Regions from separate parts of the Serratia sp. NA_112.1 genome, predicted to be linked through region 3. Evidence: riboswitches for the same ligand, from Rfam matches in the RefSeq annotation. Region 3 holds a riboswitch; each other region holds the start of a gene.
What was found. A riboswitch is a leader RNA that binds a small molecule or an ion and turns the genes downstream of it on or off. The one in region 3 is predicted to bind thiamine pyrophosphate.
Positions count from the first base shown of each region.

Region 1 (4,207 bases), on a different contig from region 3:
CACCGGCGTTTTCCGGCGGTACGTCCAGGTGAATGCCGTGGCCCAGGTTGAATACGTGTCCTTCGCCGTGGCCAAAACCGGCCAGAATGGTTTCCACTTCCTGACCAATCCGCTCAGGTGACGCATACAGCATGGAAGGGTCCATGTTGCCCTGCAGTGCGACTTTGTCCCCTACGCGGCGGCGTGCATCAGCGATATCGGTCGTCCAGTCGAGGCCGAGCGCGTCACAACCGGTGGCCGCCATCGCCTCAAGCCACTGGCCGCCACCTTTGGTGAACAGCGTGACCGGCACACGACGGCCGTCGTTTTCACGCAGCAGGCCGTCAACAATCTTGTGCATGTAATGCAGCGAGAACTCGCGGTAGTCACGACCGGTCAGCACGCCACCCCAGGTATCGAACACCATCACCGACTGCGCACCGGCTTTAATCTGGGCGTTAAGATACAAGATGACGCTGTCTGCCAGTTTATCCAGCAGCAGGTGCAACGTAGCCGGTTCGGCGTACATCATTTTTTTCAGTTTGGTGAAGGCTTTACTGCTACCGCCTTCCACCATATAGGTCGCCAGCGTCCATGGACTGCCGGAGAAACCGATCAACGGTACTTCGCCTTTCAGCTCACGACGGATGGTACGCACTGCGTTCATCACATAACCCAGTTCCACTTCTGGGTCGAACGCCGGCAGCTTGTCGACATCGGCACGGCTGGTGATAGGCGAGGAGAAACGCGGGCCTTCACCGGCTTCGAAATACAGGCCCAGCCCCATGGCATCGGGAATGGTGAGGATATCGGAGAACAGGATCGCTGCGTCCAGCGGGAAACGACGCAGCGGCTGCAGCGTGACTTCACAAGCCAGCTCCGCATTCTTGCACAGCGACATAAAATCACCGGCCTCGGCGCGGGTAGCCTTGTACTCCGGCAAATAACGACCGGCCTGACGCATCATCCATACAGGGGTCACATCCACCGGCTGACGCAGTAGTGCGCGCAGGTAACGATCGTTCTTCAACTCATTCATTATGGGGCTCCCTTATTCATCTGCCGGTATTGTAGCGATTTATTGCTCACGGCATAAGGCTACGGTGTCCTCTATCAGGCGACGCGCTACCGTGCCGGGCGGCGGTAATAGCGGCAACCGATCGTAGCGGTACCAACCGGCGTTAAGCAGCTCTTTCGGATCGTGGCGGATCTCGCCGCGGTGGTAATCGGCCATAAAGGCCATCATCAACGAGTGCGGGAACGGCCAGGGCTGTGAGGTGACATAACGCAGGTTTTTGATTTCAATATTACTTTCCTCCATTACCTCACGTGCGGCCGCCTGCTCCAACGTTTCGCCAACCTCGACAAAGCCGGCCAGTACGGTATGAATACCGCCGCGATGGCGCACATGTTGCGCCAGCAGGATCTCATCGTCCCGTCGAATGGCAACGATCACGCAGGGGGCGATTTGCGGGTAGTAGCGCTCCCGGCAGTTGCCGCACAGGCAGGCACTTTCGGTGCGGCTGAGATGCATTTCATGGCCGCAGTAACCGCAATAGCGATGGGAACGGTAAAACTCGGCCAATTGTACGCCCCGTCCGGCAAGCTGGAACAGCCCGCGATCGAGTTCTAACAGTTGGCGTACCGATCCCATCTCCTGTGGCATTACATGGCGCACCAGCCAGACCGGCAACCCTTCCCATTCACCAATACTACGGGCCATTCTTCCCTGCAGGGAAAATGACGCGGCCAAACCGCACGGTAATTCACCGTTCGGTAACCAAAGTTTGCTTTCATGGCTGACGATCCACCAGCCATTTTCATTACCCGTTAATGCAAGTTCCATATCGTTGTTGCACAACCTCAGCTTCACTGGCACTCTACAAACCGGCCTTGTTACATTTTAATAACTTACTGTTACGTTTTATTACTTACGGAGTCAAACATGCTCAACCGTTTGGAAAGCCTGACTCAGCGCGTTGGTGGTAGTAATGAATTAGTAGATCAATGGCTTCAGGCACGCAAGCAGTTGCTGGTCGCCTATTGTGCCCTGGTGGGCATTAAACCTAACAAAGAAAAGCATACGCCGCTGAATGAAAAAGCGCTGGAGAACTTTTGCCATAATCTGGTGGATTACCTCTCCGCCGGCCATTTTCATATCTATGACAGAATAATCAAACAAGTGGAAGGCGCATCCAGTCCGAAAATGTCTCTGGCGGTCAACATCTATCCCAAGCTGTGGACCAATACCGAGCAGATTATGGCTTTCCACGATCGCTATACCGATGCGGATATCGATCAGGACTTGTGTCTGGAATTACATCAGGCGTTGTCCGACATCGGTGAAACGCTGGCGGCTCGTTTTACCCTTGAAGACAGGCTGATCCAACTGGCGGCTGAAACCTGGCAGCAGGCTGAACCGGACAAGACGCTGGATCCGGCCCGTTAAAATTTTGTAGTCTTTTTTATTATCCCTCCTATACTGGAGGGCATCTTGTCGGAGTGCCTAGCGCCTGATTTGTTCATCAAATTGGCCAGGCTGAGACCGTTAATTCGGGATCCGCGGAACCTGATCGGGTTAATACCCGCGAAGGGAACAAGAGTAATCTATCGCCACAGGCAGGTGACCCCGATTTGGGATACTCCCGCCTTGCTGGCCAGCATCATTACTCCCTCCGAGCTCCAGACAAGCAATTTTCCCAACTCATCACACTGGTAGGAATTTGCTATGTCTAGCGTTAAAAAACCCCGCGCTCGTAAAGAGCAACGCGAAGAAGCCCAGCAGTTTATCAACACCCTGCAAGGCGTTTCCTTCCCCAACTCACGCCGTATCTATCTGCAGGGTTCACGAAGTGACCTGCAGGTGCCAATGCGTGAAATTCAGCTCAGCCCGACGCTGATCGGTGGCGATAAGGACAACCCAAAGTACGAGCCAAACGAAGCCATTCCGGTGTACGACACTGCCGGCCCTTACGGTGACCCTCAATCCGAACTCAATGTGCATACCGGCCTGGCCAAGCTACGCGCCGGCTGGATCAAAGAACGTGGCGATACCGAGGTCCTCAAGGGTGTCAGTTCAGGTTTCACCCAGCAGCGCCTGGCCGATGAAGGTCTGGATCACCTGCGCTTTGAACATCTGCCGTTGCCACGCAAGGCACAACCGGGTAAATGCGTAACCCAGTTACACTACGCGCGTGCCGGCACCGTCACTCCGGAAATGGAATTTATCGCCATCCGCGAAAATATGGGCCGCGAACGCATCCGTGGCGAGGTATTACGCCACCAGCATCCTGGCCAAAGCTGGGGGGCCAACCTGCCGGAGAACATCACGCCGGAATTCGTCCGCCAGGAAGTCGCCGCCGGGCGCGCCATCATCCCCGCTAATATCAACCACCCGGAATCCGAACCGATGATTATCGGCCGCAACTTCCTGGTGAAGGTTAATGCCAACATCGGCAACTCGGCGGTGACTTCTTCGATCGAGGAAGAAGTCGAGAAACTGGTGTGGTCCACCCGCTGGGGCGCAGATACCGTGATGGATCTTTCCACCGGTCGCTATATCCACGAAACCCGCGAATGGATCCTGCGCAACAGCCCAGTGCCGATTGGCACGGTGCCTATTTATCAGGCGCTGGAAAAGGTCAACGGCGTGGCGGAAAACCTCACCTGGGAAATGTTCCGCGATACGCTGCTGGAGCAGGCGGAGCAAGGGGTTGACTACTTCACCATTCACGCCGGTGTGCTGCTGCGTTACGTGCCGATGACCGCCAAACGCCTGACTGGCATCGTCTCCCGCGGCGGTTCGATCATGGCCAAATGGTGCCTGTCGCATCATCAGGAAAACTTCCTGTACCAGCACTTCCGCGAAATTTGTGAAATCTGCGCCGCCTATGACGTATCGCTGTCGCTGGGTGACGGCCTGCGCCCCGGCTCGATTCAGGACGCCAACGACGAAGCGCAGTTCGCCGAGCTGCACACGCTGGGCGAACTGACAAAAATAGCCTGGGAGTATGACGTGCAGGTGATGATCGAGGGCCCTGGCCACGTGCCGATGCAGATGATCCGCCGCAACATGACCGAAGAGTTGGAACACTGCCACGAAGCGCCGTTCTACACCTTGGGCCCGCTGACTACCGATATCGCACCTGGTTATGACCACTTCACCTCCGGCATAGGGGCCGCGATGATCGGCTGGTTCGGCTGCGCCATGCTGTGTTACGTCACGCCG
Region 1 is NZ_JBQZFO010000021.1:16,989-21,195, reverse strand. It holds gene hemE (uroporphyrinogen decarboxylase) at 1-1,018, opposite strand, end outside; gene nudC (NAD(+) diphosphatase) at 1,058-1,825, opposite strand; gene rsd (sigma D regulator) at 1,925-2,428, shown strand; TPP riboswitch at 2,468-2,592, shown strand; gene thiC (phosphomethylpyrimidine synthase ThiC) at 2,708-4,207, shown strand, end outside.
Region 1: it holds a riboswitch for thiamine pyrophosphate, as region 3 does, so the genes downstream of both, thiC (phosphomethylpyrimidine synthase ThiC) here and thiM (hydroxyethylthiazole kinase) in region 3, are expected to answer to the same signal.

Region 2 (4,207 bases), on a different contig from region 3:
TAACATGGCTATCGTCAATACCGGCGGGATAGCGGGACAGTACCAGCAGATGATGGCTGAGACGGCAGGCTTCCATTGGGTCGTGGGTAATCAGCAATACGGTGTGCTGCGCCAGCAGTTCGGCGGCCAGTTGCTGGATCATGGCGCGGGTGATGGTATCCAGCGCCGAGAAAGGCTCATCCATCAGCACAATCGGCTGGCGTTCATACAGGGTTCGGGCGATGGCGGCACGCTGGCGCATGCCACCGGACAGCGCAGCAGGCAAGGCATTGCCATAACCACTCAGCCCCACGCGTTCCCGCAGGTGCTCGGCCCAGGACCGGTCGACCTTTTCACCGCGCAGCCGCGCGCCGAGACTGATGTTTTGGTCAATGGTCAGCCACGGGTAGAGAAAATCCTTTTGCCCCATATAAGCGATGCGCCCGGCAATCGGCAGGCCATCGCTGCCGGCAACCGAGCCGGAGGTGGGTTTTACCAGCCCGGCAATAATCTTCAACAGGCTGGTTTTGCCCGCACCGCTGGCACCGAGCAGGGCAACAAAGTTGCCGCCTGCGATATCGAAACTAAGTCGGTCGAAAATCACCTGTTGGCCAAAGCGCAGGGTTAAATCCCGCACCTGAATACCCGGCCGCACGCCATGGTGCTGTGCGTTGACTATACTCATTGGGCATTCAGCCCCATTTGCCAGAAGGCGGATTCCAGCCGTGTGGCGGTGGTGAAAATCGCTGACAGTTCACCCAGGCGGCTTTCTGCACCGCGCTGGCGGCCGACGTTTTCCAGCAGATCGAGTGCGGCCTGCACCCCGGCCAGGTAGCCCGGATCGCCATAGTTGCGGATCCACGAAGCGTAGGGGTTGCCTGCCATCATCGTGGCAGGATCGTTCAGCAGTCGCAGGCCAATCTCGGCATAGCCAGCGACGCAGGGCAACAGCGCCGCCAGCAGGTCGAGCGCATCCCCGGAATGGCCGATATCGAGCACATAGCGGGTGTAATTGAGGGTTTCCGCGGCTTCTGGCTCGGCGGCAATCTGCGGCTCGCTGAGGCCCCAGTCGGCGCAATAGGCCAGATGCAAAGGCAGCTCGGCCACGATTGCATTGAGCGAAGCGGTGGCCGTGCGCATCTCCGGCAGGGTGCGCAGTTTGCTGACCAGCAGGGCGTAGGCGCGGGCAAAGTGGATCAGGAACAGATAGTCCTGGGTCAGATAGCGGCGGAAAGCAGGTTCGGGCAGCGTACCGGCGGCCAGTTGCTGAATAAAGGGGTGAGCGACATAGTCCTGCCAGTGGCTACCGGCGTGCAGGCGCAGTTGTCCGTAAAGACCGTCGTTGAATTGGGGAGTAAACATGGGACCTCCAAAAGTAAGTGGAGATCCGGGCGCGCTGAGGTATGAACAGGCAATGACTGATAGCGTGATTGCCGACCCGTCCCTTCGCTGGCATGACCCAGATCAGGTTCAAAGGGTTCGGCTTGCGCCATCTCAGCCCATTACAGGACACCCCTCGGAGGAGCCTGTTATACGATATTTACTTTTTGATTACAATGCTTGGGCGGGGGGAAGTCCGGAGGGATTTCTCTGCCAAAAACGGTTCGTTTAGTGCGGTCGAAGACAATTTTTCTGGCCTGACAGGGGGCATATTTGTCACTGTAATCCGGTCATAATTGAACCTAAGGACACTACCCATGAAGAAAATTGGATTTCTCTCTTTTGGCCACTGGACGCCTTCGTCACAGTCGGGCACCCGCTCGGCCAGCGATGCGTTGCTGCAATCGATCGATCTTGCCGTCGCGGCAGAAGAACTGGGGGCGGATGGAGCCTATTTCCGCGTGCATCACTTTGCCCGCCAGCTTGGCTCGCCATTCCCGCTGTTGGCTGCCATCGGTGCCAAAACCCAGCGTATTGAGATTGGTACCGGTGTGATCGACATGCGCTATGAAAACCCGCTGTATATGGTTGAAGATGCCGGAGCCGCCGACCTGATTTCAGGTGGACGTTTGCAGCTTGGCATCAGTCGCGGTTCTCCCGAGCAGGTGATTGATGGCTGGCGATACTTTGGCTACACGCCTGCCGACGGCGAGACCGAAGCCGATATGGCCCGTCGACATACCGAAGTGCTGCTGGACGCGCTGCGTGGCGAAGGCTTTGCCGAACCCAGCCCGCAACCGATGTTCCCTAATCCTCCCGGCCTACTGCGCGTTGAACCTTTCTCCGCCGGCCTGCGGGATCGCATCTGGTGGGGGGCCAGCTCAGACGCCACGGCAGTTTGGGCCGCGAAACTGGGGATGAACCTGCAAAGTTCGACGCTGAAAAACGACGAAACCGGCGAGCCGTTCCATGTGCAGCAGGCCAAACAGATCCGCGCTTACCGCGAGGCCTGGAAGCTGGCAGGGCATAAACGAGAGCCGCGGGTGTCGGTCAGCCGCAGCATCTTTGCGCTGATGGATCAGCGGGATCGCAACTATTTTGGCAACAGCGGGCAGGAGGGCGATCAGGTGGGCTACATCGGCGATCAGACCCGGGCGATATTCGGCCGCAGTTATGCCGCCGAGCCGGAACTGTTGATCAAACAGCTGGCGCAGGACGAAGCCATTGCCGAAGCGGACACCTTGCTATTGACCGTGCCAAACCAGTTGGGTGTGGACTATAACGCCCATGTGATTGAGTCGATCCTCAAGCATATTGCACCGGCGCTGGACTGGCGCTGATAGGTTGCTAACCCAAAGCCTGCCAGCCTCTATGGAGGCGGGATTGACTTATTTTGCTCATTTTGTATTTTAAGGACATGCATAACTTTCTGATTATCGTCCCCGAAGGGGGCATGTTATTTGAGTCGGCAGGCATCGCCGACATTCTGATGCAAGCCAATCGCTTGAGGCCCAACGATGCTCCGCTCTACCGGATGTCGCTGGCCACCACGCAATCTCACCGGGTAGTCCATGGTTCGTCCGGTTTGAATCTGCTGGCCGACCATCGTCTCTCGGATCTCGACCCTGAGCAGGAACGCGACACCATCATAGTGACCGGAAAAGGCGCGACCGAAGAAGAAAGTGCCTACGTTGTCGACTGGCTGCGGCGTGCCGCACCCCAGGCGCGACGTATTGCGTCGGTGTGCGGTGGGGCGTTGCTGCTGGCCGAAGCCGGTTTACTGGATGGACGCCGGGCGACCACCCATTGGCGCTTGCTGGAAACCTTGCAGACGCGTTTCCCAAAAGTGCAGGTCGAAAATGGGCCGTTGTACGTGCAGGATGGCTCTGTCTGGACTTCCGGCGGGGTCAGTTCCGGCTTCGATCTCACTCTGGCGCTGGTGGAAGACGACTATGGTTTTGTTCAGGCGCGCGAAGTGGCGCAAGATCTGGTGATGTTCCTTCGTCGGCCCGGCGGCCAGGCGCAGTTCAGCCGTTACCCTTTAAATCAGGCTAAAACCCCTGGCCCAATCCGCGATCTCCAGTCGTGGATCCTGGAAAACCTGGCGGAAGATCTTTCCGTAGAGAAATTGGCGGAACGGGTCGCCATGAGTCCGCGAAATTTTACCCGGGTGTTCACGCGTGAGACCGGGCTCTCTCCTGCCAAATTTGTCGAAGAAGGGCGTTTATATCTGGCCCGGCAACGCCTGGAGCAGAGTGCGGAAGGTATTGAGCAAATCGCCATCAACTGTGGGTTTGGTAATGGCCTCAATCTGCGGCGCGTTTTTGAGCGGCATTTGCAGCTCTCACCTACCGAGTACCGCGAGCGTTTTCATTCCCGCACATTGGCCTAAATTGATCTATTAACGTCCTTTTCGTCATTTCTCTCCCGGTTTAAATTGGTGACAGAGCCAATAATGAAGGAGTAGATCATGGTCAAAGTGGGCATTAATGGATTCGGCAGGATCGGCAGGAACGTGTTGCGTGCGGCGTTAGGGCGCAGTGATTTTCAGGTGGTGGCAATCAATGATTTGACCGACAGCAAAACCCTGGCGCACCTGCTGAAATACGATTCGCTTTCAGGCACTCTGGCAGCCAGCGTCGAAGCCGGTGAGAACCAGTTGCTGCTCGATGGTCGGCCGATTCATGTTTTCTCCGAAAGAGATCCGGCTGCTATCCCATGGAGCAGCGTGGGGGTTGAGGTGGTGATTGAGGCGACGGGCTTCTTCACCGACAAAGCCAAGGCCGAAGTGCACATCACCCAAGGCGGTGCAAAGCGAGTCATTATCTCGGCACCGGGCAAGGACGAT
Region 2 is NZ_JBQZFO010000002.1:237,984-242,190, forward strand. It holds gene ACUTQ5_RS05475 (ABC transporter ATP-binding protein) at 1-664, opposite strand, end outside; gene ACUTQ5_RS05480 (TenA family protein) at 661-1,341, opposite strand; TPP riboswitch at 1,404-1,506, opposite strand; gene ACUTQ5_RS05485 (LLM class flavin-dependent oxidoreductase) at 1,677-2,699, shown strand; gene ACUTQ5_RS05490 (GlxA family transcriptional regulator) at 2,777-3,751, shown strand; gene gap (type I glyceraldehyde-3-phosphate dehydrogenase) at 3,830-4,207, shown strand, end outside.
Region 2: it holds a riboswitch for thiamine pyrophosphate, as region 3 does, so the genes downstream of both, ACUTQ5_RS05480 (TenA family protein) here and thiM (hydroxyethylthiazole kinase) in region 3, are expected to answer to the same signal.

Region 3 (4,207 bases):
GATATCTGGTTGCATTATAAAACCTCTGCGCGTAAAGTTCATTGGGTTTAATAATGAAACCACCTTGGTTTGGAGCAAACGATGAGTGATAAAACGCTGGATCCGATTTGTGTCGCGAAGGGCGGGGTGCTGAGTCGTCTGCCTGCGTCGCTGGTGTTATTGCTGGCGGGGGCCAGCGCCTTTAGCGTGGCGAATGTGTATTACGCTCAACCTTTGCTGGACGCCATTGCCCAGGATTTTCATATCAACCTGGCGTCGGTGGGCATGGTGATCACTGTCACTCAGTTAGGCTGTGCATTGGCCTTGTTGCTGGTGGTGCCGTTGGGCGATCGGGTTAATCGGCATCGGCTGCTGGCGCTTCAGCAACTGCTGCTGATTGCCGCACTTTGTGTAGTCGGTTGGGCGGACAGCAGTCTGCTATTGCTGGTCGGCATGCTGCTGGTGGGTTTACTGGGTACCGCCATGACCCAGGGATTGGTCGCCTTCGCCGCCACCTTGTCAGCGCCGCATGAGCGGGGACGGGTAGTGGGCGCTGCGCAAGGTGGGGTAGTTCTCGGGTTGTTATTGGCGCGCACGCTTTCCGGCGCACTGGCGGATATCGGCGGCTGGCGAGCGGTCTACTTTTTCTCTGCGGCAGTAACCTTGCTCCTGTTGCCGGTGCTTGCGCGTCTGTTGCCCGTCCCCCACACAGCGCCTTCAACACTCAGCTATCCGGCGCTGTTGCGATCAATGCTGATGCTGCTGCGGCGCGATCGTACGCTGCAGATCCGCGGCATGCTGGCGCTGCTGATGTTTGCGGCATTCAGCATTTTCTGGAGTGCCCTGGTTCTGCCGCTCAGTCAGGTGCCGTTTAATTTTTCACATTCGGTGATTGGTGCCTTTGGTCTGGTGGGCGCGGTAGGGGCGCTGGCGGCAGTACGTGCCGGACATCTGGCCGATCGCGGCCTGGGGCAGTTGGCAACGGGTATCTGTCTGTTGCTTTTGGTGCTGGCCTGGTTGCCGCTCGGCCTGCTGAGTTACGGGCTGGGATGGCTGATTATGGGCATTGTGCTGCTCGATCTGGCCGGGCAGGCCATACACGTGTTGAATCAGAGTCTGATTTTCAGCGCACATCCGCAGTCTCATAGCCGGTTAGTCGGTTGCTACATGTTGTTCTACGCGGTGGGCAGCGGGCTGGGTGCCTTTGCCAGTACCCACGTGTTTGCTCTGGCGGGTTGGTACGGCGTGTGTTGGCTGGGGGCGGGCGTCAGCCTCACAGCCTTGTTGTTCTGGGGGCTGACGTTGCGTGCAATGCCAGTCTCAGATGCGGCGCATTAGCGGCATCCTTTCGGTTCTGGGACAGGAGTCATATATAAAATTCAGTGCTCCCATTGTTTGTCATAATTCACCGCGATACTGTTAGGCCGCCTGGTTTAAACCAATAAAGTGAGCTATGGAAAACAACGCTACCGTTGAACTGGCCAAGCAAAGGCTCAATGACTGGCTGAGTCAGGGCGCGATAGCCCCGGCGGCAAGCTTCCTTCGGAGCGAGAGCTGGGGGAATTGCTGAACATTAAGCGCATGACACTGCGTCAGGCGCTGCTATTCCAGGATATTCCGTAAGGATCGTCGGGGCTGGTTTGCGGCATTGCCACGTTTTAACTACAACCCCAATTCGTCTACCAGCTTCAAACAGGCGGCCATTGAGCAGGGGCGTTTTCCTTCCTGGGGCTATATGACCAAGGAGCGAATCTTGACGGCTCCAGTGGCTATTTGCGATGTGCTGAAGGTGAGAGAAGGGGCGGAGATTTTAGGCAGTTTTATCGGCTATGCCCCGGCGATGTTTTGCTTCAGCCTGTACGGCCACATTCTTGATGCCTTCCCAAGGCTAACCGGCTACAAGATTGTCTTTGGCCTGATGGGCATGTTTGCCTGCGCCGGGATTATCGTGTCGGGGCTGCTGGTCAGAAATATCCGCGCACGCGGCAAATTGACCCCGACGGTTTCTGCCGTCTGACCTGGGCTTTATGAAAAGGGGCGCCATAGCACGGCACCCCCTTACTTTGTCGGCGAGTGCATCAGGTAATAGTCTTCCGCGCCGTCATTGCCGGTAGCGATCGTCCGCCAGCCGTGTTTGTGGTAAAAGGCCAGTGCCTTCTCATTCTTCACCAGGCATTTCAGCGAGCCGGTGGCGGTGAATGTTTGCTCCGCCGCCTGCAGCAGGGCGCTGCCGACGCCAAGAGGCGGTAGCTGAGGGTCGATATACAGATTGTGAATAAAGTTATCCTGACGATAAATCGAGACGAACCCCAGCCGCTTGCCGTTTTCTTCTGCCACCCAAATGTCCTCACCCAGAGTCGAGCGATCGAAATCCTCCAGTCGGTAATCTTCGGTATCACACCAGGGGAACGCCGCCTTGCGCGATGCCAGATACAGGGTGCGTAGGAAGGGGCGATCGGCCTCTTGGTATTTTCTTATTCGCATGGCGGCTCCTTTTTGTTTTTTGCCACTATAGCGCGATTGACCTCACCGGCGGCAAGCCCAATAATGGCGGTCTGACTCGGGGTGCCTCTAGGGGCTGAGATTTTACCCGTATTACCTGATCTGGATTATGCCAGCGTAGGGAAGTCTCGGTGCCCCAACCGGTACCCGCCTTCTTGAACGCCGGTTGGGAGGAATATGCTCGCTCGACCTGATGTTTTACCCGGCGCTCGCGCCGCGGCCTGTTTAACCCAATTTAAACGCCAACCCCCCTTGATTCACTGCCTGACCAACGAAGTGGTGCAGGAGCTGACGGCTAACGTGTTGCTGGCGCTCGGCGCTTCCCCGGCGATGGTGGTGGAACCGACCGAAGCGGCACAGTTCAGCCAACTGGCGGATGCCTTGCTGGTCAATATCGGCACCCTCAATGCCTCGCGGGCCGAATCCATGCTGGCAGCAGTAGAAGCCGCCAATGCGGCAGCTACCCCCTGGGCGCTGGATCCGGTCGCCGTCGGTGGACTGGTCTATCGCACCGCCTTTGCCCAACGTTTGCTTGGCGAAAAGCCTGCGGCAATCCGCGGCAACGCTTCTGAAATCATGGCGCTCAGTGGCCTGCAGGCGAGTGGGCGCGGTGTCGACAGCGCTGACGATTCGCTGGTAGCGTTACCGGCGGCGCGGGAGCTGGCTCGTCTCAGTGGGGCGGTGGTGGCGGTGACCGGCGGGGTGGATTACATCACCGATGGCCAGCGTGACTGGGCGGTTACGGGTGGCGACGTGCTGATGACGCGAGTGGTGGGTACCGGTTGCGCACTTTCGGCCGTGGTGGCGGCATTTTGCAGCCTGCCGGGCGATCGCCTGGATAATGTGGCGACCGCCTGCCGGGTGATGTCACTTTGCGGTGAGCGGGCGACGCGCTGTGCCGCCGGGCCGGGCAGTTTTACCCCCGCATTCCTCGATGCTCTGTACCAACTGCGTCCGGAGGATCTGCAATGAAACGGATTAATGCGTTAACCATCGCCGGCACCGATCCGAGCGGGGGGGCCGGCATCCAGGCCGACCTGAAAGCCTTTTCCGCGCTGGGGGCCTATGGTGCCTCAGTGATCACAGCGCTGGTGGCGCAAAATACCCGCGGCGTGCAGTCGGTGTATAACATCGAGCCGGCTTTTGTCGCTGCCCAGCTTGATTCCGTGTTCAGCGATCTGCGTATCGACAGTACCAAGATTGGCATGTTGGCCAACGCCAATATTGTGCAGGCGGTGGCGGAGCGTTTACGTCACTATCAGCCGTCGTTTGTGGTGCTGGATACGGTGATGCTGGCGAAAAGCGGCGATCCCCTGCTGGCACCGGAGGCCGTGGAGTCGATTCGCTGGGAGCTGTTGCCGTTGGTGTCGATCATCACGCCGAACCTGCCGGAAGCGGCGGCACTGCTGGAATGTGCCCCGGCGGAAAATGAACGCCAGATGCGTGAGCAGGGGCGAGCACTGTTGGCGATGGGTTGCCAGGCGGTATTGATGAAGGGCGGCCATCTCAGCGAGAGTGAAAGCCCGGATTGGCTGTTCAGCGCGGGGCAGGAGCAACGCTTTACTGCGCCGCGCGTAGCGACCCGCCATACGCACGGTACCGGATGTACGCTGTCTGCCGCATTGGCAGCCTTGCGCCCACGTCACGACGATTGGGCCGGCACGGTCGCTGCCGCCAAGGATTATCTGCAAAAAGCCCTGCAGCAGGCCGATACGCTGGAAGTGGG
Region 3 is NZ_JBQZFO010000006.1:255,974-260,180, reverse strand. It holds gene ACUTQ5_RS14785 (MFS transporter) at 82-1,317, shown strand; partial or broken gene ACUTQ5_RS14780 (GntR family transcriptional regulator) at 1,433-1,724, shown strand; gene ACUTQ5_RS14775 (GNAT family N-acetyltransferase) at 2,038-2,463, opposite strand; TPP riboswitch at 2,531-2,622, shown strand; gene thiM (hydroxyethylthiazole kinase) at 2,659-3,453, shown strand; gene thiD (bifunctional hydroxymethylpyrimidine kinase/phosphomethylpyrimidine kinase) at 3,450-4,207, shown strand, end outside.